Microscilla marina ATCC 23134: one gene and its partner. Each later gene encodes a partner of the first gene's protein in a complex. Links are inferred from orthologs where the notes say so. Each region holds a gene or a part of one and is shown in the gene's direction. Other genes may lie near its edges.

The links.
Region 2: the proteins of pheT (region 1) and pheS are in contact, whole or in part, in a crystal structure (PDB 6P24), measured with the Escherichia coli proteins. The link is inferred for Microscilla marina ATCC 23134 from one-to-one orthologs.

What each region holds. Positions count from the first base shown.
Region 1 is NZ_AAWS01000093.1:1,100-11,990, reverse strand. Bases 973-4,056 are described here. They hold pheT (phenylalanine--tRNA ligase subunit beta), read left to right. Parts: upstream 973-1,347; coding sequence 1,348-3,765; downstream 3,766-4,056. Other genes in these bases: M23134_RS42870 (vWA domain-containing protein), read right to left, coding at 973-1,025. In the rest of the region: more of M23134_RS42870, read right to left, coding at 1-972; M23134_RS36420 (hypothetical protein), read left to right, coding at 4,111-4,407; M23134_RS36415 (cell division protein ZapA), read left to right, coding at 4,536-4,832; rny (ribonuclease Y), read left to right, coding at 5,078-6,682; M23134_RS36405 (hypothetical protein), read left to right, coding at 6,672-8,390; M23134_RS36400 (helix-turn-helix domain-containing protein), read left to right, coding at 8,551-8,793; M23134_RS36395 (HipA N-terminal domain-containing protein), read left to right, coding at 8,765-9,085; M23134_RS36390 (HipA domain-containing protein), read left to right, coding at 9,075-10,001; M23134_RS36385 (hypothetical protein), read left to right, coding at 10,317-10,859; M23134_RS36380 (hypothetical protein), read right to left, coding at 10,876-10,891.
Region 2 is NZ_AAWS01000028.1:25,567-42,153, forward strand. Bases 5,778-8,735 are described here. They hold pheS (phenylalanine--tRNA ligase subunit alpha), read left to right. Parts: upstream 5,778-6,712; coding sequence 6,713-7,759; downstream 7,760-8,735. Other genes in these bases: M23134_RS22870 (alkaline phosphatase PhoX), read left to right, coding at 8,043-8,735. In the rest of the region: M23134_RS22830 (prolipoprotein diacylglyceryl transferase), read left to right, coding at 1-42; M23134_RS22835 (hypothetical protein), read left to right, coding at 448-1,266; membrane protein insertion efficiency factor YidD, read left to right, coding at 1,852-2,316; M23134_RS22845 (TVP38/TMEM64 family protein), read left to right, coding at 2,354-2,923; M23134_RS22850 (hypothetical protein), read left to right, coding at 3,037-3,912; M23134_RS22855 (outer membrane protein assembly factor BamD), read left to right, coding at 3,848-4,750; M23134_RS22860 (DUF3575 domain-containing protein), read right to left, coding at 4,845-5,420; more of M23134_RS22870, read left to right, coding at 8,736-9,488; M23134_RS22875 (cytochrome-c peroxidase), read left to right, coding at 9,601-11,403; gliding motility lipoprotein GldJ, read right to left, coding at 11,667-13,055; mfd (transcription-repair coupling factor), read right to left, coding at 13,192-16,587.

The sequences.
Region 1 (10,891 bases):
TTGCCTTTGTTGGTCTTGGTAAACTCCCGCACAAAGTCCTGCAAGTAAGGGTCAGACGCAATCATAAAAGTAGTAACCGGAATTTTCAGTCGTCGGCACTGTACGGCAAGGTTCAAGGTTTTGCTCAAAATCTTGCGGTCAAGCCCAAAGCTATTTTTATAATAACGAATGCCTTGCTTCATACAAGTAGGTTTACCATCGGTAATCATAAAAATTTGCTTGTTTTGATTCTTGCGTCGGCGCAAAATATCCATTGCCAGCTCGAGCCCGGCTATAGTGTTAGTATGGTATGGTCCTACCTCCAGATAGGGTAAATCTTTGATCTTGATTTGCCAGGCATCATTGCCAAACACAATAATATCGAGGGTATCTTTTGGGTAACGGGTGGTAATGAGTTCGGCAAGCGCCATTGCTACCTTTTTGGCAGGGGTAATGCGGTCTTCCCCATAAAGAATCATAGAGTGCGAAATGTCAATCATCAACACCGTAGAAGTTTGCGACTTAAATTCGCTCTCTACCACCTCCAGGTCGTTTTCCAACAAGGTGAAATCGCCAATTCCGTGGTTGATCTGAGCATTGCGTAGCGAGTCGGTCATAGAAATATTTTCGAGCCCATCGCCAAACTGAAAAGCCCGGCGGTCGGTGCCTCTTTCATCGCCTTTGCCCGAATAGTTGGTGTGATGGTTGCCAGCGCCACGCGAACGCTTCAGTTTGCCAAAAACCTCTTCGAGGGCACTGCGACGAATAGAAATCTCACTCTTGGCAGTCATTACTACTTTGCCTGTACTTCCTTCTTCTTCTTTAATGTAGCCTTTTTTCTTGAGGTCTTCTATAAAATCCCCAATCCCATACTCATCACTCGTGAGGTTGTGTTGCTGGTCAAGGTTATTGAGCCACTGCAATGCTTCTGACACATCGCCCGAAGTCATGGTAACCAGCTGCATAAAAATATCTAGCAATCGGTCAAAATCAGCGGCTTGCTTGAGTTCTGGTGGGGTATATTTGGTAAATCTATGTCCTAACATAATTTTTTAGTTTCAAGATAAAAGGTTGCTATCTATAAATATACTAAAATAACTATGTAATGTGAAATATGGTTTCAATGAGGATGACCAAGTCTTAGATTATTGAACAATTGGTGTATCGTTTGTTTTTAGGCAGGTCTGCTATATTTCCCGGTTTCCTCAATTTTAAATTGAATTCATTGCTTGTTTTTTTTGATTATCTATTTTTGTGTATAATTTTAACTGAGAAAGTAATCTGAGTGGTTTTTTAAGTAATTAATTCCTTGATTATCAAACCATCAAACCCAACTCAGTATTAGAAAACGAGATTATACCATAGTTTATGAAAATAGCATATAATTGGCTTAAGCAATATATAGATTTGCCCGAAGATATAGAGGAGATTGGAGCCGTGTTGACCCAAACCGGGCTTGAGGTAGAAGGCATAGAAGAGTACCACCAGGTAGAAGGTGGACTGACGGGGTTGGTTGTAGGCGAGGTATTGACTTGCGCCAAGCACCCCAATGCTGATAAACTAAGTATTACGACTGTAGACGTAGGGCAAGGCCGACCTTACCCTATTGTATGTGGGGCGCCTAATGTGGCGGCTGGACAAAAAGTGATTGTGGCTTTGCCCAAAACTACGCTATACCCTACCAGTGGTGACTCATTTCAGATAAAGAAAAGTAAAGTAAGAGGCGAAGTATCAGAAGGGATGATTTGTGCCGAAGACGAAATAGGCTTAGGCACAGCACACGACGGTATTATGGTGCTTGACACCGACTTGCCCAACGGTACTCCTGCTGCCAAGGCTTTGGGAATGGAGACCGAGTATGTTTTTGAAATTGGACTTACCCCTAACCGGGTAGACGGAGCTTCGCACATTGGTACAGCACGTGACCTTAAGGCGGCGTTTGATCGTGCCATGTGTACGCCTTCAATAGAAGACTTTAAGGTAGACAGCCCAACCAATCCGGTAGAAGTGGTAGTAGAAAACACTGAGGCTTGCCCTCGTTATGCCGGGGTTACTCTATCAGGAGTAAAAGTAGCCGAATCACCCGGCTGGCTCCAACACCGATTGAAATCTATTGGCTTGTCGCCGATTAACAATATTGTAGACATTACCAACTTTGTGCTCCACGAAACTGGGCAACCATTGCACGCTTTCGACCTTGCCGAAGTTACTGGCAATAAGGTAATTGTAAAAACTTTGCCAGCAGGCACTCCTTTTATTACGCTTGACGAAACTGAGCGTAAGTTGTCGGACAAAGATTTGATGATTTGTGATGGTGAGGGCAAAGGTATGTGTATTGCCGGGGTGTTTGGAGGCATCAAATCGGGCGTAAAAGAAAGTACTACAGACATTTTTCTTGAAAGTGCTTATTTTGCTCCTGCTTATGTACGTCGTACCTCACAAAAACATACGCTCAAAACCGATGCAGCTTTTCGTTTCGAAAGGGGGGTAGATCCTAACGCGACCATTTATGCCCTGAAACGAGCCGCGTTGTTGATCAAAGAGATAGCAGGCGGTACTATTTCGTCTGAGATTGTAGACATTTACCCTGAGCCTATAGGCAACTTTGAGGTAAAGGTAAAGTATGCCCATATAGACCGCTTGATTGGTAAAAAACTGGACAAGGCGCAGATCAAAACTATTTTGAACAACCTTGACATTGAGTTAACCCAAGAAACCGAGGAAGGTTTTGTAGCCATTGTGCCTCCTTACCGCATAGATGTACAGCGTGAGGCGGATGTAATTGAAGAAATTTTGCGTATTTATGGCTACAACAACATAGAAATTTCGGAGTTTTTAGGGGCAGAGTCGCTTGCCAATTTCCCGGCAATAGAGAGCAACAAACTACAGCAAAATATTACGCAAACACTTGCCGCGAATGGTTTTAGTGAGATTATCAACAATTCATTGACCAAGCCTGCCTACGCAGCCGCAGTAGATCAGTTGAATGCTGAAAACGATGTGGTCATTTTGAATAAACTGAGCGAAGAGCTGGAAGTAATGCGTCAAACGTTGCTTTTTTCGGGCTTGGAGGTCATCAACCATAACATTAACCGCAAGCAAAAAGACCTGAAGTTGTTTGAGTTTGGTAAAATATACCATAAAACCGATGGACAATACCAGGAAGCCCGCCAAATGAGTGTGTTTGTAACGGGTAACGAGCAGGCTGAGTCTTGGATGGCAGTCAGCAAACAAAGTCAGTTTCATTCGCTTGCCACCGCCATTGCCTGGGTTTGCCAGAAGTTTGGCTTGACCAACGTAGAAAACGAAAATATAGAAAGCAACATTTTTAGCTTTGGAGTAAATTATACTTATAAAAATAAGGTGATTGCCCAGGCAGGAATGGTCAGCGATAAAATATTGCAAATGAATTCTATAGAGCAAGATGTTTTCTATGCTGAAATCTATTGGGAACAATTGCTTAAGTTTTATCAGGATAAAGTCTCTTTTGAAGAAATTCCTAAGTTTCCGGAGGTACAAAGAGATTTGTCGTTGGTGCTTGATGAAGGAGTAAGCTTTCAGGAGATCAAAAAAATTGCCGAAAAAACCGAGCGCAACTTGCTCAAATCGGTCAATGTGTTTGACGTATATGTAGGCAAGAGTATTCCAGAGGGCAAAAAAGCGTATGCCTTGCGCTTTATCTTGCAAGACAATAAGAAGACATTGAACGATAAGGCCATTGACAAAACAATGAAAAAACTACGGGGCGCCTTTGAACACCAATTGGCGGCTGTAATAAGAGAGTAGAGGCAAGGTTCGGATCTCAAGATACTGCCAGGTGAGGCTAAAAGCTACGGGTGTTTTCTACCTGTAGCTTTGCTGCTTGCCACCTGCCAATTAACAAAAGCTTGAAACTATCTTTTATGGAATGGTATCAAAATAAATTTATATTTTTAAGTGTTCTCTCCTTATATCGGGGCTTACAGCTTTGTTGGACATACTTCGTTAAAATTTAGTCTGTAAGTGATCTTTCATAGCTTTGGCTATGCTTCCGTCGTGCAAGTTGGCTCAATATTTACTGGATATTGCCCTGCCTCGCCTGACCAAAAAATATTTTCTTAAACTATAGACCTTTATTTTTCCACCATTCCTATGGAAGAACAAGAACTTAAAAAACGCTTGGATTTGTTCGAGCGAAAAATGCAAAAACTGATTGTAAAAACCACTACCCTCAAAAAAGAAATGGAGCGGGTAGTGGAAGAAAACATCAATTTAAAGGCCATTGTAAGGAAGCAAAAAGAAGAACTGGATAATTTTCAAAATCAAGAAAATTTCACTAAACTTGTTGCCTCAATATTGACTGGTACAGAAGATACCAATGGATTGAAAAAAAGGCTGGATGAGTATATTGAAGAGATTGATAAGTGCATAGCGCTTATGAGTCGCTAGATGGATAGAGATAATAAGCTAATTTGAAAATAAAACAATACTTTCACTTTACACAGGTTTGTACCTAAATGTAGGTGAGGTATGGTGACTATATATAAACTTATTTAATCAATAAATTTAAATGTTTCATGAAGCAATCGCTTTCTATAAAACTTAAACTGGCAGATAGGGACTACCCCATGCAAACTGACAGTGACACAGAAAGTAGACTGCGCATGGCAGCTAAAATGATCAACGAAAAAGTAAAGGCATATCGCAAAGAGTTTGGCATTGACAATCGGCAAGACCTGCTGGCAATGGTAGCACTTGATTATGCAGTTGAGAGTTTAACGCTTAATGAAGAAAGCGAGGATATGGACAATTTGGTCACCAAAAAGATAGATTTTTGGAGTAGCCTCATAGACTCTACATTAAATTCCGATTAACGTTTACATAAGAAACACCATACACTTGCGCCAAACAAAGGCAGAAGTGTCTCAAATACCTTTTTATTTTTAGCCCTCTTTCTACCTCCCTTCACCCTACTCCTTAGGTGATGTACTTACAGGTGTTGTTTTATACAAATACCTTGTGTATCATCCCTACAGTCCCCTTCTTGCCCCAATCCTGGTAAATATTGTGATATTTAAACGGACGTTTCATCTATCAATCTTTAAACAGATAAATATATATGACAATCATTTACGTAATCATTACGGCTATTATTTCTATACCAATTGGTATAGGAATAGATAGAACCTTGCTAAAAAAGACCCTGAAAATAAAAGAAGAAGAAAGTGTAGACAAGTCTCAACTCATTATTAAGCAAGCCAATCTTGCTGCTGATGAGGTCAAACAAAAAGCGGAAGGAGTGCTTAAAGAAGCCGAAAGCAACAAAAAAGATAAAATACTGGAAGCTAAAGAACACTTTTTGAAACTGAAAGCAGACTTTGAAGATGAGGCTAATCGCAAAAAGAATCAGATCATTAGCAATGAGCAAAAAATAAAGCAACGTGAACAAAACGTGGCAAAGCTCATGGAGCAAAACAAGCGTAAAAATGGGGAGCTTGACAAGATCAAGGAAAGTTTGATGGAACAAACGGAGGTGATTGCAGAAAAGCGCAAAGAAGCCGACAAAATGCTTCAGTCTCAGGTAGAACAACTGGAAAAGATTGCCGGGCTTACCGCCGAAGAAGCACGCGAACAATTGATGGAAGCCTTGAAAAGTGAGGCGCAAAGCAGGGCATCTTCTCAGATAAGAGATATTTTAGAGGAGGCTAAACTAACCGCCACCAAAGACGCCAAAAAGGTAGTAATTGAAACGATTCAGCGTACTGCCACTGAGCACGCTATAGAAAATTGTGTGTCTATTTTTCATATTGACAGCGACGATATCAAGGGTAAAATTATTGGGCGTGAAGGACGCAACATTCGCACGCTGGAGTCTGCCACTGGGGTAGAGATTATTGTAGATGATACGCCTGAGGCCATCATTATTTCGGGCTTTGACCCAGTACGCCGTGAGGTAGCGCGCTTGTCGCTGCAGCGTTTGGTACAAGATGGACGCATTCACCCGGCACGCATCGAAGAGATTGTAGCAAAGACTACTAAAAATATTGAAGAAGAAATTATTGAAATTGGCGAACGTACAGTCATTGACTTAGGTATTCACGGGTTGCACCCTGAACTTATCAAGTTGGTAGGGCGTATGCGTTTTCGTTCGTCTTATGGACAAAACCTATTACAACACTCGCGCGAGGTAGCAAAAATTGCTTCTACCATGTGTGCCGAGCTGGGCTTAAACGCCAAGCTTGCCAAGCGCGCTGGTTTGCTGCACGATATAGGCAAGGTATACCCCGATGAGTCGGAGATTCCTCACGCTATTTTGGGAATGGAGCTTGCCAAAAAATACAAAGAACATCCTGAGGTTTGTAATGCCATTGGTGCTCACCACGATGAGATTGAAATGACTTCATTGATTTCTCCTATCATTCAGGCATCTGATGCTATTTCGGGTTCTCGTCCAGGGGCACGTCGCGAGGTGATGGAGTCTTACATTAAACGTTTGAAAGAGCTTGAATCACTTGCTTTGTCGTTTGACGGGGTAAACAAGTGTTATGCGATTCAGGCAGGTAGAGAGCTACGCGTAATTGTAGACGCAGAAAGTGTAAACGATGAACGCGCCAGCATCTTGTCTTATGATATTTCGCAAAAAATAGAAAAAGACATGCAGTACCCAGGGCAAATAAAGATTACCGTAATCAGAGAAATGCGCGCGGTAAGTTATGCTAAGTAGTACTGATAGTAAATTATATGATCACAAAAAAAGCCGGGCATATCGTCCGGCTTTTTTTGTGGTAACCGGGTTATGGTTCATTTTTTTGCTCGGTTGGTTGGGAGGCGCTCTATGGTGGTCGTTTCAGCATTATAACACCGTAACATTATGGGTAGCCCAGGTGCTTGGCAAAACCCAGCAAATAGACACCCTTCGAACCCAATACTTTACTCCTGCCGTATTTATCAGTTTTCAAATACTTGGCTGGTTGCTTTTTGTAATGTGGGGTTTAGCGTATTGCGGGCGATCTTGGGTAACATTGCTTTTATTACGCTTCTTGTCACTTGTCAAAACAACCCTTGCTTTTTCTTTACACAGTTTTATCACTTGTTCGCTTTCGCAAAAAATTATATTAATAGCTACCTTGTGCGGTGTTTTGGCAAGCCGCCTTTACTACGCCACAGTTTTTACCCTCCAATACGACGAAGCTTTTACTTATATTCATCTGGTACACAAAGGGGTATTGGTAGCAGCCATTTATTATCCAGGCCCTAACAACCACGTTTTTTTTTCTGAAATAGCCGCATTGCTTCACCTTTTTTTGCCTACCCTTGTTGCCCTTCGGCTGCCTTCTATCATTGCCAGCCTTGCGGTTTGGTATTTGGCATGGCAATGGCTGCATCGCTACACCCGTTTCGAGTGGGCTTGGTTGCTTGCCACCTTGGGCACGTTTTTGCCCCTGGTGAGCGTATACAGCGTAATGGGGCGAGGCTATAGTATGCAATTGTTGTTTATTTTATTGGCTTTTCGGGTTGGGCTTGCCGCTAACTATCGTGCCCAGCAGCGACTGGTGTTCATTGTGAGTAGTGTATTGGGTTTTTATACCATTCCTGTTTTTTTGTATCCATTTGCCACATTACTTGTATGCCAAAGCATGAAGCTATGGCGGCAAGATAAAAAGTTGTTGAAACGCTGGGCAATCGACCTATGTATTGTGGCAGGGCTTACTTGCCTGTTATATAGCCCCATTGTACTAGCAAACGGGGCTGCTGCCTTGGTAGGCAATGGTTGGGTCAAACCTTTGAGTTTAGCCACCTGGGGGCAGCAATTCCCGGCTTATTTGGCAGCCTGGGGCAATGCTTTGTTTGGTAACCCTTGGGGGCAATGGTTGGGCTTAGTGTGTGGGCTTGGTGTGCTACTCATTTTTATATTTCGCCGCAAGGCAGGCAAATTTGCTTTATTTTGTGTGGTAATTCCTCTGTTGATGATTGCCCTGCAAAGGGTGCTTCCCCCTCAGCGGGTTTGGTTATGGCTTTGGTTGCCACTGGTATACACCATTGCTTTGCTCTTGGGTAAGTCTATACCCCGGCTAAAAAGCTACCTCATCAGTGTATTGTTGGGTGGCATTTGCTTATTTTTTGTCATACACACGAGCTACTTATTTGCTCAAATGCCCACTAAAAACTACCCTTACATTCGAGTTGCCAAAAAAATAACGTCAATGCCTGCTCTTCAGCGAGTATTTGTACAACATGATACCTATGGGGTATATTTGCAATATATGTGCTTGCATGTTGCCCAAGAACACTCCCTTGACACAAGGCGAAATCCTCAGGTAAAATATGATTGGTTGATTGTTAAAAAACCTTTAGGCAGAAAGTTGCCAGAGAGGAGGTATCAAGTGTTTTTGGAGAATGAGGAGGTAGTGGTGTATCAACGTTTTGAATAAATTTATTTTTTTACTGCTGTAGCGGTAATTATCATTTATTTTAAATCCTTTTACTTTATTTTTGAGCAAAATCATTCATTTTTACTGTTATAACGGTAAATATTGCTTGTTTTACAGTACTTCATTTTGTTTTCGAGTAAAAATATTTATTTTTACTGCTATGGCGGCAAAAAACAATTTACATGACATTATTTTGTTTCATAGAAAACAAGCCGGATTGAGCAGAAATCAATTAGCGGAGCTGGCAGGAGTGGGCAAAACGGTGATATATGACTTGGAAAAAGGAAAAAAAACAGTCAAATGGTCTACCATTACCAGTATTCTGCACACCCTCAATATCACTATTAACTTTGAAAGCCCATTGATGGAAAAATATGAAAAAAGCCTTGGTGAAAATACATGATGTAGAAGCAGGTACGCTTACAGAGGTTACAACTCAACATTACACCTTTCAATACTTAAACGGGTATAAAGGTGCACCAGTATCGCTTACCATGCCCATACAAGATGAAGCTTATGAGTACGCCTCTTTCCCTTCTTTTTTTGAGGGATTATTGCCAGAAGGCATTCAGCTTTTGGGGCTGCTAAAAGCGCATAAAATAGATAAAAAGGATTATTTCGAACAATTACTGGCAGCTGGTTCAGACTTAGTAGGGGCTGTTACAGTAGAAAAGATAAATACCCATGGTTCATAAATGCCCTATTAGCTATCAACTGAGCCAAACCAGGTATAGCAAACCAGGTCTGGCAAAGCTTTCTGCAAAGTTAACAGACTTAAAAGACCTGCCTTTTACAGCACAAGAACAAAGGCAAGAAGCTGCTGCAATAGCTACCAAAATGTCTATACAAGGTGTGCAACCAAAGCTAAGTGCAAAATTAGCCATTGCTAAACAAGCATTTGAGGTAGTAGATAACGGAGGAACGTTTATTATTAAGCCTCAAAACGACCTTTATAAAGAGGTGCCAGAAAATGAAGATGTGACAATGAAAATGGCGCAGGCTTTTGGTATTGAGGTACCACTCACCGGGCTGGTTTACTCAAAAGATGGTAGCTTAAGCTACTTTATCAAGCGGTTTGATAGGTATGGAAAAAACAAAAAATACCATCAGGAAGACTTTGCCCAACTTACTGGTAATACACGAGATACTAAGTACAAATGGTCTATGGAGAAGTTGATTCCTGTGATAGAAAAGTACTGCACGTTTCCGGTACTTGAAAAAAGAAAATTGTTTCGCAGGGTATTGTTTTGCTTTCTTACAGGGAATGAAGATATGCATCTCAAAAACTTTAGCCTGATTACCAAAGCAGATAGTATCACGTTGAGCCCCGCGTATGATTTGCTTAACTCAACCATTGCTATGGGCAAAGCTGTAGAAGAAACGGCGCTCCCTCTTGCGGGGAAAAAAAGTAAATTTAAAAAAGATCACTTCTTTAAGTACTATGCTCAAGACAAGTTACAGTTAGCAGAGAAAACAATCGTAGCAGAGCACCAACATATGGTAGATAAAAAAAAGGAGTTAGAGCATTGGATTAATATTTCTTTTTTATCTGAAGAGATGAAGGAACAATATCTTCATTTAATGGAAAATAGGTATAAAAGATTAATTTAAAAGGCTACCAATCAATAGTCCACAGCGGATTCGAGTAAATGTTTACCCTATTAATCCTTGTAAACCGACCTTAAGGAGCTCAGTTAATCAATGGTTTACATTGAGTTTATTTACTTGCTTTATTTTTTAAAGGGTTTCAGTTTTACACCTAAACACGTGATTAAATAGTTTTTAAACTTATAATCATTTGATGATCAGTAATCAACTCTGACTAAAATCACTGCGGAGTATTGACCAACAAAACCGACAAGTAATTGATGTCCTCCTATTTCTATAAAACTAAGTGTGGGCTTTTTTTTGAAAAAAAGTATAACTATGTCACAACGAACCCAATTTGAAAATACCTGTCAACAACTGGTAGGCAAAACTCTAGGCAAGGTAGAGTACGAGGAAATTGCTTACGATCAGTCAAACCAAATAACCCCTGCCCAACCTTATTATACTACTCGCCTAGCAAATGTACACTCGCTCGACTATGCGGTATGGCTACATACTACCCAACAAGATAAAATAGAGATTACTTGGGATGCTTCGTTTTATCCTTATGGAATAGGGGTAAAGATCAATCAAGCTCCTTCAACTAATGATAGCCAAAAATGGGATGTGTCTGCTCATCAACTATGGAAAGATTGCCTTCACGGTACCATCCAACAAGTAAAATTGATTTGGGAACAGGTCAGCGGCAATTCATACCCACAAACACTTATTATCACATTTGCTAACGAACAACAAATACTGATTGGTGCCGCTCAGTTTCTCAATAGCCACGACCAAAAAGTATTTGGAATGTCAGATAATCTCATCGTGACCAATGACGTTGCCTTGGCAAAAACCATTAATATGATTTCACAAATTTAAGGCAGGTACTACTAAATCACTTCAACCTTGTC
Region 2 (16,587 bases), on another replicon or contig:
GCAGCAAAAAATGCAAAGAAAATAAAGCAGACTGATGGCTAACCCATTGGTTTACTGAGTAAGGGAATAACCAACAAATAGTATACGCATTTAACAGAGGATGTTTCGCTCTGATGCGTTGTTAAATTTTTTGACCGTAGCTATGGCTACGCTCGCAACCGTCGCACAGGCTGGCTCAACATCCACTAGATGTTGCCATCTCGCCTCAAACCAAAACCTCTCACTGAAAACACGTACTTTATTTACTGGTTGCTCCCTAAATTGTTAGACAATGATAGGTTGATCAGGTGTAAATAGCGGCTGATCAACCTATTTTTTTGACGAGCTCATCTTTAAAAATTTATCCAGCATTGCACATAAATATTTTCTGTCCAAGTTATTCTTCACTACTATCTGCTTAATTTTAAGTATATTGAATTACTCAGACATTCACATACCTATCATATTATGAAAAGAACACTCGTGTTTTTAGGTTTTTTGGGGGCAATGGCGGTATTGTTACTTGCCATGAGAGGCTACTTTGGTAGAAATCCTCGCGTTAACAATTACAAAAAAAAATACCAGCAACAAACTACCAACTATCAGCAAAACAATGATGATGAGGGGCAAGAAGTGGCTAAGTTAGCAGAAGTAAACCCGGCAGACTCTACATCTGCTAATACCAACAACCAGACTGACCCTATATTGGGTACTTGGAAAATCACCAAGTCGTTTGACCTGAATGGTACTAGTTATGAGGGAGCCGTTAAGTTTAGTAAAAAAGGCGGTGAATACTACCAATTGCAATGGAACACCAATGCAGGCAGTTACCAAGGAGTAGCCATCAAAAAAGGTCAAAACTTGTTCGTGGGTTGGGGCAATAGCACTTATGGTATAGTGGCTTACAAAATAAATAAAGATGGGACACTTGCGGGCGAATGGATAGCATCGCAAAGCAGTAGGGCAGGTACCGAAAAGTTATCGGGTGGCCAGCCTGGAGTAATAGAAGGCAAGTACAAAGTAAATGGCTCGATGGGCGAAAAAGCCTACCAGGGAGGCATTACTGTGACCAAAACAGGTACGGTGTATCAACTTAGTTGGCAACTAAAACCAGATGGACAAAAAGGGGTAGGCATTGTAGTAGGCGACTATCTGGTAGTAGGCTGGGGGTTTGGAACCAGTTTTGGGGTGGTAAATTATGCCATCAAAGGCAACAAAATGCTGGGCAGATGGACCATTGGTGCGGCAGATCGTGAGGGGATAGAAAACCTAGAGAAGGTAAAATAAATGCTTGCTTCAAACAAGGTCTCAATCAGGTTTTTGGGCTGTTGTTGCAACTTGAGTATTTGAGCTTAAATCATTGACTGACATTTTTTACCTGTTTTTATATGACAAAAGCCCTTGAGGAGATCGTCAAAACATTACCTTTGGGGCTATGCTTTTACCTAAAATTACGTAACAAATAGAATGAAAAAAGCTACTCTACCCAGCTTTTAACTTCGTTGAGCTCAGCACAGTAAAACTGTAGCTTCGGTTTTTTAAAAGTACCTTCCTCGCCTCGGTTGTGTGTCTTCACCATAGCCGTCAGGTTAAGAGGAGCATAGTAAAAAATCACTTAAAAAATACCGTCACCGCCTCAGCGAGTGTCCCCACGCTCTGATCGAATCGCCAAAACTTGGGCACTGAAAGATATTTCAGGGGTAAAAAAATAGTAGCCTGACGGCTATGGTGTCTTCACCAACCGATCGAAACCCTAAAATAAGCCGTTTTTTAAGCTTGTGGGTGAGGTGATTTGTGAAGACACAAATCAGGGCGAAAAATAGTAGGGTAGAGTAGAAAAAAGCCAGTGGTTTAAATAATAAAATGTACCTTATGAAAATCGCCCGCCTTTTAATCTGTCTATTGTGTGGTGTTACTTTTGTTCATCTCCCATTACAGGCACAGAACAAAGCAACAGACCTTGATTTGCTTGTCAATACCCCACCTCGTTATGATTTACGGGCTTGGAAAGAGTTCTACAAAAAACCTCAAAAAAAACGAATTACTTTTGTGCAGGCAATTAACCCTTTTTATTGGGTGTTTTCAGGTTTGCTTACAGGCTATCAACAGGTAATTTCTCCGCAAATGTCTGCTACTTGTATATATGAGGTAAGCTGCTCAAGGTTTAGCCGAATTGCGATCAAAAAATACGGTATTATCAAAGGAATAGCCCTTACTGCCGATCGCTTGAGCCGTTGCACCAAAAGTACCCACAAAAATACACCTGGGGTGTTTTTTACGACCAAAGGCAAAATCAAAGATTTGATGTTGATAGACGAGCACCCACATAAGCACTAATGCTGTACTGAATTCATTGTTTTGTTTATATTTGACCATGAAAATTGTCAAACGTATTGTTTTTGCGCTTTGGGTGGGTGTACTATTGTTTTGTTTGGTTTATGCGATATATCACCCTCAGTTTTTTACAGCCGAAGGCTTACAAACTTTTTTTCAGCAATTTGAGCAGCATATCTTGCTGGTGTACCTGCTCCTGAGCATTGTACGAGGGTTGGCGCTTTTTCCTAGTACTCCCTTTGTCATTGCAGGTTCGTTGCTTTTTCCTCATCAACCACTCATGGTAGTGGTTATCTCTATGGCAGGCATTCTATTTTCGGCCGTACTCATTTATTATTTTTCGCAATTTATGGGTTTCGACGCTTTTTTTCAGCGCAAGTTCCCCCATCAAATACTAAAGGTAAGAAAACGCCTCAATCATCGCTATGGCTTTTTTTATGTGCTGGGTTGGGCATTTTTTCCGTTAGTTCCTACCGATATTGTGTGTTATGTGGCGGGCACTATCCGAATGAAAATTTTGAGTTTTTTAGCTGCTATTTTTTTGGGTGAACTTATATTGGTAAACTTGTATGTGTATGGCAGCAGCTTTTTGTTTTCGTGGTTGGTGTGAGTCTACAGCTCCATAAGAACAAGCTTCTTGAGGTAGTGGTGTATGGTAGACTAAACTTCAGGTGTGAGCCACCAGGTGATTTTGCCCTATTATAAAAAACAAAATGAATTCAATTGATTAGGTTTACAGGCTTCTTGTGGTTCTTTATTTTTGGTTGCCTTTCGGCAAAAGCGCAGGTTTCTCCATCCTTTGACGAAGAAATAAGGTTTATGCAGTACTTGGTCAGTCAAAAGCAATACGCCAATGTAGTGCTATTGGCCCAACAGCTACGCCCTAAGTTTACTACCAATACCCAACAAAGCCGTCTGGCAATCAATGCAGGCATGGCTTATCGCCGACTGGCAAAACCAGACTCTGCTGCCCTGGCTCTTGGTTGGGTCACCCCCGATTTCAAGTTATACGATAAAGCCCGTTTTTACCAAAGCCTTGAGTTTACACGAGTTCGTCGTTATACCGCCGCACATCAGGCACTTGACACCCTTCAGCTTCTTCCTTCAGATAGTTTAAAGCATGAGTTAAGGCAATTTCAGCAGGCAGGCATTGCCTTGTTGCAAAAAGACTATGTGCAGTTTGAGCAAAGAAGCCGGGCGTTCAGTTTCCAATACGCCGCCTTTGCCAGTCAGGAAAAAAAGCTGTTGAGTTTTGCCCAAAAATTAAAAAAAATACCCCAACGTTCGCCTTTGGTAGCAGGTATCTTGTCGGCTGTAGTACCTGGCACTGGCAAAATGTATGCAGGCAACACCAGCCAGGGTTTAAGCATGCTTTTTCAAAACTTATTTATGGGTGCTCAAGCTGCTGAGGCTTTGATCAAAGATGGTGCGGCCAGTCCCCGGTTTATTATTTATGGCGCCCTGTTTTCCTTTTTTTACATTGGCAATATTTGGGGGAGTGTATTATCTGTAAAAATGCAACAACGTGAAGTATATGAAACAATTCGCCATGAGGTTTTATTTAATTTGGATGTGCCTCTGCGGTTGGTCTTTCAGTAATGCCCAAGACAGCCTTACCAACCATCATACAGCAAAAACGGTGATACATCATTACCTAAAAAAAGCCAACCAACTATTTGCCCAAAAGCAATACCAACAAGCCCAACTCACCTATGAAAGGGTGGTATTTTTGACCAAAGATAAAAGCATTGCCAATGAGGCTTTACTACGCAAAGCTTATTGCCACAAAAGACTCAAACAGTTTACCTTGGCACAAGAAACCGTAGAACGCGCCGAGTTATTGCCTGCGCAAGATTCTGTTAACTATTTGTTGTTATATGAAGTTGCCCTCAATGCTTATTTGGCGCAGCAGTATAAGCAATCACTTAAATTTATTAACATCATCAAAAATACCATCAAAGACTCAATCAAGGTGCAAAGGGTGATGTTTTTGGAAATACTTGCCCTCAACGAAACTTACCAATGGAACAAAGCCAAACAATTATGTGTCAGGTACATCAAACTGCATCAGTCAGATCAAAACATTGAAGCACTGTATGGGTTTGTAGAAAAAAAGCCTTTTAAGAGTATAAAAAAAGCCAAAACAATTTCGTGGATATTCCCTGGAGCAGGGCAAATGTATGCAGGTGTTTTTTGGCGGGGGGTATCGTCCAGTGTGCTTACCTTGGGTTCGCTCACATTTGGAGTGTTTAGTGTACTGAATGGATACTATGCTTCAGGCATATTGACTGGACTAGGGATGGGGCGTATTTTTTATACTGGCGGTAGGCGACATGCCGCTTACCAGACACAAAAGTACAACCTGAAGAAGATTGCCAAGTACCATCAGAAAATCAAGGAGTTTTTGCTTGATAATGAGAGGAAATACAAAAAGTGAGTGTTTTATCCGTTACCACATTCACATAAAAAGCCAGGCACATGTAGTACCTGGCTCAATTGGTTATAAAACGAAAATTATTAGATTCTTTTGTTTAGAAGGCTACTCCTAAGGTAAGCCCAAAGCGTACGCCTGTGCCACCAGAAAAACTACCTGTTGAAAAGCTGTCTTCTGTAAACCCGTTGGTTTCTACTGTTACGTTACTAGAAGCGTTAAATACAGGACCAGCAAATAAATCTAAAGAAACGATGTCTCCAAAAATCCACTGATAACCAACACTTAAACCACCACCCATACTAGCAAGGGTGGCTTTCCCTTCATTACCACTGTTATCAGTTACTGTTAATGATAAACTATTGTAACGTGCAAAAGGAGCTAAATAAAAACCTTTAGGAGAATTACCACTAGGATAAAATCTAAACTCAGGCGTTACACTAAATCCTGTAATACCAGTACCACTTGCGGTAAGGCTTACAAATCCAGCACCTAATTGTAAACTTGTTTTTGAGCCAAGTGCTCTTTCATAAAAGAAATTGTAACTACCCACAATAGGGCTAAGTAAGTTTACTTTAAATACGTTTTTCTTGCCATCTTGAGCAAATGACTTGGAAGGAGCAGCAAATGCCACTACTACTAGTAAAAGGGTAAATACTTTGGCAATTTTTCTCATGTTTGTTGTTTTAGTATTCTAAGACTATGTAAATATTGATCATTATGTACCTGATGTTTTATAACCGTTTTTTGTTACTAATTACTTCTAATACGTGGTTCTGATAAAAAGTATAGTTGTTTTATATATTATTTACTTTAGTATATACTAATATAACCTGTAGGGATACAAAAAAGCCCTGGCGTAATTTAATTTTGAACAAGAGCTTTCAATGTCAATAGGGGTAGTATTTTTAAGTTTTATTTTGCTCCAAATGCGGCAAATAATTTACTGTTTCCTTCATAATGGGCAGGGTTGATCAGCATGTGGAATATATCTATCAATGGAATAATACCAAAAAATCCACCAAAAGTAAAAAGGTAGCCTACAATTATAATAGGTTTTGCCTTAAACGCTAAATACCTAAACTCCCTAAGAATACCCACAAAACTACAGCTAACACTAGCGTACCCATAGAGCCGTTTATTTTGGCGGTACTCTTTTTTCTGAGCCTTGGTAAAACTCTTACGCTCTGCTCTGGTAGGGCAGGTTTGCTTTGGCTTCCTTAATTTGTTTTTTCAGGTCGACTAATCTCTTTTTGAGAAGTTCTCTCTTTTGTTTTTTTTAGAGCCCTTCTTTCCTTACGAGTAAGTTTCTTTGATTTTTTAGGTGTTATAACCTTTACATCCTCACTAATAAAAGCCTTTTGCCTGGACATTGGCAGTGAATAATCCGGCAACAAGAATTACCAATGATAGTAATAGTGACTTTGTCATTGTTCGTTTTGAAGTAGTTTGAAATATTGATTGAATTAATTACTTGCAATATATAAATAGAGATGAAAAAAGCCAGTAAAACTTACATTTTTCTTACATTGTGTTTATAGCTTTTACCTAAAATATTTGCTTGTTTCAACGAAACTATTGAATTTTAGGCTTTAAGTAATGGACAAAAAATAACCCCCGATGAATCGGGACTGTAAGCTTTCGATTTGGGAAATGACCTTTACTCCTGATGCTTCGTTATTTTTATTGCCCGTAGCGCTGCTACGAGCGCAAAAAATGCCTCGCCTCAGTAGCAAATCTCTATCTCCAAATGGATACTTTATTTTTCAACCATTACTAAGTACATTGTAAATTAAGTAAGTTGTCATTTAGTTCGAGTTTATTTTGTTTGCTGGCGATCTTTACAAATAGAGCATAGCCAAAGCTACGCGATTTTTGTAAAGAGAAGTCAGAGGGCAAAAGAAGCCGAAAAAAGCATAAGATATTTATTTTACAGTGTACTAAGTCTTTTTTATCATTTTGATTGTTATGGCACCTATGGATAAAGTCAAAGAGGTTTTGCAAGAGGTAGAAGATTATGCCATTGAAACCCGTGAACAACTGGAAGAATTCAAGAGAGTTTTTATCAAAGGGAAAATTGGGGAACTCTTTGGAGAAATGAGAAATATCCCCAATGAAGAACGCAAAGCATTTGGGGCAGCCATTAATCAACTCAAAGATACTGCTCAAACCAAGTTTAAAGAGAAACTAGCCGATATTGGACGCCCTAAAAAGAAAGGGGGAAATAGTGCGCCTATAGATGCTACCTTGCCCACAGTACCCCATACACTAGGCACGGTACATCCACTTACCCTTACCCGTAACCGTATTGTAGAAATATTTGAGCGCATAGGTTTCAATGTGTCTGAAGGACCAGAGGTAGAAGACGACTGGCACAACTTTACGGCGTTGAATTTTCCACACAACCATCCTGCCCGCGAAATGCAGGACACCTTCTTTATAGAGAAACAAGGCAAAGGTGAAGACAAAAACGACGACATTGCCTTGCGTACCCATACTTCGTCGGTACAAATACGGGTGATGGAAAATCAAAAGCCTCCCATTCGTACTTTGTCACCAGGACGGGTTTTTCGTAATGAAGCCATTTCAGCAAGAGCTCATTGTGTGTTTCATCAGGTAGAGGGATTGTATGTCGATGAAAATGTGAGTTTTGCCGATCTGAAGCAAACCTTGTATCATTTTGCCAAAGAAATGTTTGGTAAAAATACTAAAATTCGTTTCCGTCCCTCTTATTTTCCGTTTACTGAGCCTAGTGCTGAGGTAGACATCTCCTGCTTTATTTGCGATAGCAAAGGCTGTAATGTCTGTAAATACAGTGGCTGGGTAGAAATCATGGGGTGTGGTATGGTAGATCCTAACGTGCTTGCCAATTGTGGCATTGACCCAGAGAAGTATACGGGCTTTGCTTTTGGTATGGGTATAGAGCGCATTGCAATGCTTAAGTATCAAATCAACGATTTACGTTTGTTTACCGAAAATGACATCCGTTTTTTACGTCAGTTTTCTAAGATGTAACATTGACTATATAGCCCATTCAAAAGCCTTTGAAAACTCCTCAGTTTTCAAAGGCTTTTTTTATTGGTGGAGTACATATTGGGATAAGCAGTTTTTTTGGGACTCTATGCATATCCTAAAAAACAAATGATTAAGTATTAAGAGTGTATTAACTATTTTACCCCATAAGCCCCTACTTTACCCGCATATTTAACTTAGCATTAAAATCGAAACAGTCTTTGGTTAACATTAAACCTCTACGTTTGTGACTTTAAACATCACTCAAATCTATTATTATACTACAATGAAATCTATAAAACTATACTTGCTTGTTAGTGTATTGGCTGTAAGCCTGTTAGCTTGTAAGAAAGATGAAAATAACGTAGATACATCTCAAATAGTCTTGGCTACACACTCAAAAACTCCCTCATTTTTGAAGTTGAGTAATGAGTTTTCGAATGTAAGCATACACTCTATATTATCTTCAGAAGATCAACTTACTGAAACTCCTGATTTTGTGTATGGGTCTATGGCTGATGGTGCCGGGTTGTTGAAAAACACAGATGGTACCTATACCCTGATCAACAATATAGAGGCCGATTATTCTGTTTCACGTATCACCTTGGACGCTACTTTTAAACCTATCAAAGGGGAGTACATACTGAACGCAGCTGCTACGGCTTCTACTGCTCAATGTTCTGGTTCAATGATTACCCCCGAAGAGCACGGCTTTGGTCCTTTGTACTTGTCTGGTGGCGAGTGGGGTGGTTCTTCTAAAGGTGTATTTGTAACAGACCCTTACAAAGATGCCAATACTGCTTCAACTGCTTCAATGTTGCCTGCTTTTGGGCAATGGTCTACTGAAAACGCAGTATTGATAGGCAAAGATGCCTACGCTGATAAAACAGTGGCTTTTATCGGTGATGACCACTCTGACAATGATGTGCCATCTGGTCAGTTGGGCATGTATGTAGGTGCCCGTGGCGATTTGACCGGAGGTAAACTGTATGGTTTGAAGGTTACCTCAGCGGGAATCAACTTTGAAATGGATATGAAGGAAGGACAAGCTTACGATATGGAGTTTGTACAATTGACCGAGACTAACATAGACTTGTTGGATGCTGAGGCCAAGCAAAAAGGGGTAATGGGCTTTTCTCGTTTAGAAGACGTTGACTGGAGAAGAGGTTCGGCACAAAACAACCGTGAGGTTTATTTTGCTGTAACCGGAAGAAAAAAAGACGGCTTGAAAGACAAAGGTACTTTCTATGGAAGAATATACAAGGTAGTATTGAACGAAAATGACCCTACTCAAGCCGGAAAAATCACTTGTGTATTAGATGGTGACAACCTCACGGGTGTTGCCAAGGCTTTTCATAGCCCTGATAACATTTTGGTCACAGAAAACTATGCTTATATTCAGGAAGATCCAAACGGCTACCCTGATACCCCTGAAAAAACTCACTATGCTCGTTTGTATCAGTACAACCTAAACACAGGTGAGTTAAAAGTAGTATTAGAGTGTGATCAGGCAAGTGCTGCCAAGGCTGGTTATGGACTATCTACCAAAACCTGGGAGCTTACCGGAATGATTGATATTTCGGACATTGTAGGAAAGCCGGAAACTTTCTTGTTAATGACTCAAAACCACGGGTGGACTAACGACAAATTTACTGACCCTAAAGCCAATCCTGACTTAACTAACCGCAACGAAGGTAGCGTAATGTATGTTGTAAATGGATTGAAAAGATAAATCACGTGATTCTATCCCCCAGAGGTGTTTTCACCTCAACACAAACAGAGCAAGCTTGTTGGGAGCTTGCTCTTGTTTATTTATTGTTTCTCTGTTTTTTTTAATGAATGTTATGAAACTGCTTTTCAGGTTCACCCTTGCCCTTACCATAGGAGGTTGGCTGGTTGGCTGTGCTGCCAAAGATCCATCCAACACTGTTCACAAAACCGATTACTTTGCAAAGGTTCAACAAGTATACACTCAAGACATTAGTCAATGCATTGACTGGCTTGATAGCCTGGAGCAAGCCAATTCCAGAAAAGCCCTGGAAAAATATTACCTAAAAGCCCGTCAATATTTTAAATACGCTGAGCCTGTGCTGGCTTTTATGGAAATAGAAAATTATAAGTTTTTGAACCAGCCCAATATACTCAAGGTAGTAGAAGAAGATGCCACCGATATAAAGGTGAAAAAACCGGCAGGTTTCCAGGTATTAGAAGAGCAAATATTTACTGATAGCCTGGATAAAGCAGCCATCAAAAAAAATGCAGCGCTTACCCGCAACCGTCTCAAACTTATCAGAAAAAACACCCGTTTTACTTCTCATAAGCCCTATCATTTTTTATGGCTCTTGCGTGATGCCATCGCCAGAGTAGCGCTCACTGGTGTTACTGGGTTTGACTCACCTGTACTAGAGCAATCGCTCAGCGAAAGTGCCTGGATATACGAACGCCTTCAGGACTATTTACAAATATTCCAACCTGAGTTTAAAGACAGTACTTTATTCAAACAATGGAGGCAGGCCATTGACCAAAGTGTAGCTGCCCTCAAAGGAGACTTTAATCAGTTTGACCGTTATGCTTTTATTCAACAACACACCCATCCTCAACTTAAGCTGTGGGTAAAAACTGTAGACGTCTGGCAAGTGCAGTTTCCTTTTACGCTGGCGCTTAATCATGAGGCTACCTCTTTGTTTTCAGACAAAACTTTTAACCTTGCCTATTTCTCTGATCCCAAACTAGGGGTACATTCTGCCGACAAGGTAGCCTTGGGCAAACGCTTGTTCAACGATGTAAACCTGTCGGCAGACAAGACCATGAGCTGCGCCAGTTGTCACCAGGCAAAAAAAGGTTTTAGTGATGGCTTGGTGACGCCCACAGGACAAACCCGCAATAGTCCTACATTATTGTATGCTGCTTTGCAACAGAAGTTTTTTTATGATGGGCGGGCAGGTAGCTTAGAAGGGCAAATAGTTTCGGTAGTAAAAAACACCAAAGAGTTTCATACCGATCTGGCAAGTATAAAAGCATTCATTAACCGCACTGTAGACTATAAAACAACGTTTGAAAAACTGTATAAGCGTGGTGTAAACGACCTTAACATTCGTCATGCCATTGCCAGTTATATAAGAAGTCTGGCACCGTTTAACTCTAAGTTTGACCGTAACCTGAACCAACAAGAGCAAACCTTGACTGAGAAAGAAGTCAAGGGTTTTAATTTGTTTATGGGTAAAGCGAAGTGTGCTACCTGTCATTTTCCTCCCACTTTTAATGGCACCATACCACCTAATTTTCGTGAAACCGAGTTGGAAATGCTGGCTGTGCCCCAAAAGCCTGATACTGCCAATGCCACTATAGACCCCGACTTGGGCAGGTATCACTTATTTAAGGTAAACGAACGTAAGTTTTTCTTTAAGACGCCTACCGTGCGCAATGTAGCACAAACAGCACCTTATATGCACAATGGAGCATATCCCACACTAGAGTCGGTGGTAGATTTTTATAACCGAGGGGGAGGGGCTGGCATCGGTATTAACCAACCCTTACAAACATTACCACCTGATAGGCTAAACCTTACAGAAGCAGAACAAGCTGCATTGGTGGTGTTTATGAAGAGCTTGAGTGATGAGAAGAGTAAAAAACAGGTACATAAGTAGCCGCAATAGCTATAAGTCCTTAGATACCGATGTATATCGGTGCTACAAGTAAGAGTAACTCATTCATATGGCTGTGACACCTACTCATTAGGCATATTTAGTTCTATCTTGATAATATAAATAAAGTAAGTTCTTATATCCCAATTGTACTTATATGCATTGGTATCCAAGGCTTACATTGCTTTTTGATATTATTCTAATAAAAAAAAGGGTAGTCAATCAAATTGACTACCCTTTTTTTAACAAAAGTATATTCAGTAATATTATTTATTTTTTCTACGAGTTTCTCCGTCTCTTTCACCAGCCATAATCATTGCGCAACGGAAACCGATAGCAGCAGTACGACCATTTTTATCTAAGAAACGACGAGTACCAGGAGAACACCAGTAAGCCACATCTTTCCAAGAAGCACCTTTGTATACACGAACATCATCATTTACTAATGAGTTCAAAGTAGTGTTTCCTTGTGAGTTGGCAGGGTTATAAGGCTTTTTATCATCGCTGTATACACTCTTAGAGGTATCAGGGTTAAGCTTAGTACTATCAAGTCGTTGACGACGAACAGGGTTCAAATCATCTACATCACGGAAAGAGTTTGGACGATATACATCCTCTACCCATTCACTTACATTACCTGCCATATTGTACAAACCATAGTCGTTAGGAGGGTAAGCAAATACATATTCAGTGATCAAAGCACCATCATTTAGTTTACCAGCAATACCAGCATAGTCACCACGACCACGCTTAAAGTTGGCAAGCATATAACCCATTGGGTACTTCTTAGTATCGTAAGGGTTTCTTACAGAGTGACCATCCCAGGGATAAATACGTCCGTTAGATTGGTTTTCGTCATTATATTGAGTTCCAATTAAAGCTTTAGCAGCATATTCCCACTCAGCTTCAGTTGGTAAACGGAAATCAGGTACAACTACACCAGACTCCAAAGGTAATTTTTCGCCATTGGCAAAGTCAGGTACAGATTCGATTTTACCAGACTTTTCTGCCTGTAGTGCCAGGTTCTCGTTTACAACCATTGTACGCCAGCGACAAAAGTCTTGTGCCTGTACCCAGGAAATACCTACTACAGGAAAGAAACGGAAACCAGGATAACGTAGATAGTTGGCTACGTAAGAGTCGTTATAGGCGAGTTCACTTGCCCAAACAGTAGTATCAGGAAGCAAAACCTGATCTCTGTATGTTTTTAGGTCAGTAAAACCGGGAGGGAGACGAGATGAGTTGTCTGGGTTTTCATAATATGCCATATATTCTAACCAGTGGATATTGGCCACTTCGGTTTGGTCCATAAAGAAAGACTGAATACTGGCGGTTCTTTCTACGTTATCGTGAGAAAACATAATATCTTCTTCAGAAGAACCAAGGGTGAAGCGCCCTCCTTCAATAAACACCATATTAGGAGCATCGGGTTGTCCCTCGTACTCTGATACTTTGAAGCTATACTCAGAGCCTTTTTCACCTGCTTCTACGTTATACTTTACTCCCGTTACCATACTCTTTTGGTTCTTCCGGTGAACGTTCTTACTGTTTTGTAAGCCTTTGGGTTCCCGGTTAAACAAAAAACAAGAGGTCAGCATCGTAGAGCAAACTGCAAACAGACAAAATTGCTTAAAGAGCTGCATTTTATTATTCATAACCTGTTTAAACTTAAATTTATTGATAGAAAATTTAAAGCGTATAAATACAAAAGTACACTTATTATGCCAAATTCAACGTATATCCTTTGGTGAAAGTTTTTGTATTTTTTGTTTTTTACTCCCCTTATCAACGCTATTTTATAGAGGATAGTATAGAGATCGCTTGCTGAATTGAATTTACCTCGGCAAATATAATAATTGGTTTTTGCTTATGTTCCTTTAAGCGTGTTTTTTGAGGGTTTTGCTGCAAATACCGGATGATTTTGCCAAAGGTATCAGACTTAAAATAGTCGTCATTTTCAGAGTTAAAATAGCCTTTCATTGCCCCATTTTTAAGCGTAAGTTTGGTCATCCCCAAACGTTCTGCTTCCCACCTTAGCTTGACAGTTTCTATCAAATCGTTTACCTCTGATGGTGGGTTGCCAAACCTGTCCTGAACCGAGATTTTAAACTTATTGAGCTCTTCTGTTTCTTTAATGTTATCAAGGGTAGTATACAAACTAAGCCTTTCAGTGATGTTTGTAACATAGTTTTCAGGAATTAAAATGGCCAAATCGGTTTCTATCACACAGTCCGTTTTGATTTCCTTGATAGCAAGTTCACTTTCAAATAACTCCCTAAATTTGGTTTCTTTAAGTTCTTGAATTGCCTCATCTAATACTTTGTGGTACATTTCAAACCCTAGGTCACTAATAAAACCGCTTTGCTCGGCACCTAACAAATTACCTGCGCCTCTGATATCCAAATCACGCATAGCAATTTTAAAACCATCGCCCAAGTCAGAGAACTCCTCCAAAGCTGACAACCTTCTACGTGACTCTACATTGAGTAAAGTAGACGCAGGCGCAAGCAGATAACAATAGGCTTTACGGTTAGAGCGCCCCACTCTTCCCCGCATTTGGTGCAAGTCGGCAAGCCCAAAGGTATGCGCCATGTCTATAATAATGGTGTTGGCGTTGGGTACATCCAGTCCGGCTTCTATAATATTGGTAGAAATTAACACATCATATTCGCCCTCGATGAATTTCATCATAGTTTTCTCTAGCTTAGGTCCCTCCATTTGCCCGTGAGCAACCCCCACGTGGGCATCAGGTACTAGCTTAAGTACATTATTGGCTATTGATATAATATCTTTGACTCTGTTATGTACAAAAAACACTTGTCCGCCTCGGCGTAGCTCAAAGCTGATGGCGTCTCGAATAACCTCATCGTTAAAGGTATGTTGTTCGGTAGTCACCGGTTGGCGGTTGAGCGGTGGGGTTTGGATAATAGACAAGTCACGGGCACCCATTAGTGAAAAATGTAGGGTACGGGGAATAGGCGTAGCCGTAAGTGTAAGTACATCTACATTTACTCGCATTTCTTTCAGGCGTTCTTTGGTTTTTACCCCAAATTTTTGCTCTTCATCTATCACCAGCAGCCCAAGGTCTTTAAACTGGACATCTTTATTTACAATACGATGAGTCCCAATCAAGATATCTACTTTGCCTTCGTTTACTTCTTTCAGGGTTGCTTTGATTTGCTTACTGGTTTTAAAACGGTTGATATACTCTATATTACAGGGGAATTTTTCCAGTCGGTTTTTAAAGGTTTTGTAATGTTGCAGGGCGAGAATGGTAGTAGGTACCAATATTGCCACCTGTTTGCCATCATATACTGCCTTAAACGCTGCTCGAATAGCCACTTCGGTTTTACCAAAACCAACATCACCACAAACCAAACGATCCATAGGACTATTTTGCTCCATGTCAGCTTTCACATCAGCGGTGGCTTTTGCCTGGTCGGGGGTATCTTCATATATAAAAGAAGACTCCAGCTCTGCCTGGAGGAAGCTGTCTTGACTAAAAGCAAAACCTGGGGCAGATTTACGTTTGGCATATAGTTCTATCAAATCTTCGGCAATGTCGAGAACTCGTTTTTTTACCCGTTTCTTCTTGGTTTCCCATTCAGGCGAACCTAGCTTGTGTACTTTTGGAGGAGCAGAATCTTTGCCTGAGTATTTGCTGATTTTATGCAATGAGTGAATACTCACGTATAGTAGGTCATCGTCGCGGTATACCAGGCGAACCGCCTCTTGTACTTTGCCATTGGCTTCTACCTTTTCAAGCCCGGCAAACCTGCCTACTCCATAGTCTACATGGGTCACATAGTCACCAGGGTTAAGTGCCTTAAGCGCCTTCATAGTGAGTGCCTTTGACTTGGAGTGACGTTTGCCTGCCCTATACCTATGAAAACGTTCGAAAATCTGGTGATCAGTATAACACACAAAACGGTTGACATGATCCACAAAACCTTCGCGAAGGGATACTCCCAGGGCTTCAAAACTTATATTTGGGTCAAGCTCGTCAAATATTACGTGAAGGCGTTCTACTTGGCGCAACGAGTCGGCAGCAATAAAGTTAGCGTAGCCTTGACTTTGCCGCTCTTTGAGGTCGTCAATGAGGAGCGCAAAGTCTTTATTAAACGAAGGTTGGGGCTTTGCCTCTTGTACCAGGCGTTTGTCTGACTTAAAGTGAAACCGCTTACCAAATTCAACTGTGGTAAACTCTAGTAGCTTTTCCTCGAAAGAGGCCTGTGTTTCAAACAGCACGTCAGGGTCATTGATGACTTGAGTATTGCCGCTTTTTTCCAGAATCTCTTTAAAATTGTTTGCCACTTTCGTGAAACTCTTTCGGATAACATCCATTGTAGCATCATAGTCCTTGAGCCATACCTTGGTATTGTTGGGCACAAAGTTGAGAAACGACTCACGAACTTCTTGCACCAATTTGGTTTGCACATTGGGAATAATGGCTATTTGGCTTACCTGCTCTATAGAAAGCTGGCTCTCAGGGTCAAACAAACGAATACTTTCCAGCTCATCGTCAAAAAACTCAAGACGGTAAGGATAGTCGTTTGAGTAAGAAAAAATATCGACAATCCCCCCCCGGATAGAAAACTGTCCAGCTTCGTATACAAAATCGGTTTTATCAAAATCGTAAGTATGTAGTATTTCGGCAAGAAACTCAATGTCTACTTTTTCGCCTACTTCGGCGGTAAATGTATTTTCCAGTAAAGACCGTTTATTGATTACTTTTTCGACTAAAGCGCTGGGGTAGGTTACTATCATAAACCCCTCCTGATTGGTGGGGTTTTCTTCATTGGCTTTGCCAGCATCAATACTTACTACCTGAGGGTTGCTTATTTGTTGGTTGATGCGGTTGAGTACCTCGGCACGCTCCAGTATATTGGCATTTTCGACCTCCATAAATTTGTAAGGGCGTTTGTAAGAAGAAGGAAAAAACCAAATATTTTTTTTGCCCAGTAGGTTTTGCAAGTCATTGTAAAAATACAGGGCTTCGTCTCGGTCGTGCAGTACCAAAATATGATTAATACGTTGGTTTGCCTCAGTATGAATTTTATAGGTGGCACTTGCCATTACTGAGTCCAGGCTTCCTACCAGTCCCTTGACCTGAACACGTTCGGGGGTGCTGGAGCTGAGGTATTGGGCGAGCATTTGGGTGAGGCTGTCTTTAGTATAGTGGTCTAC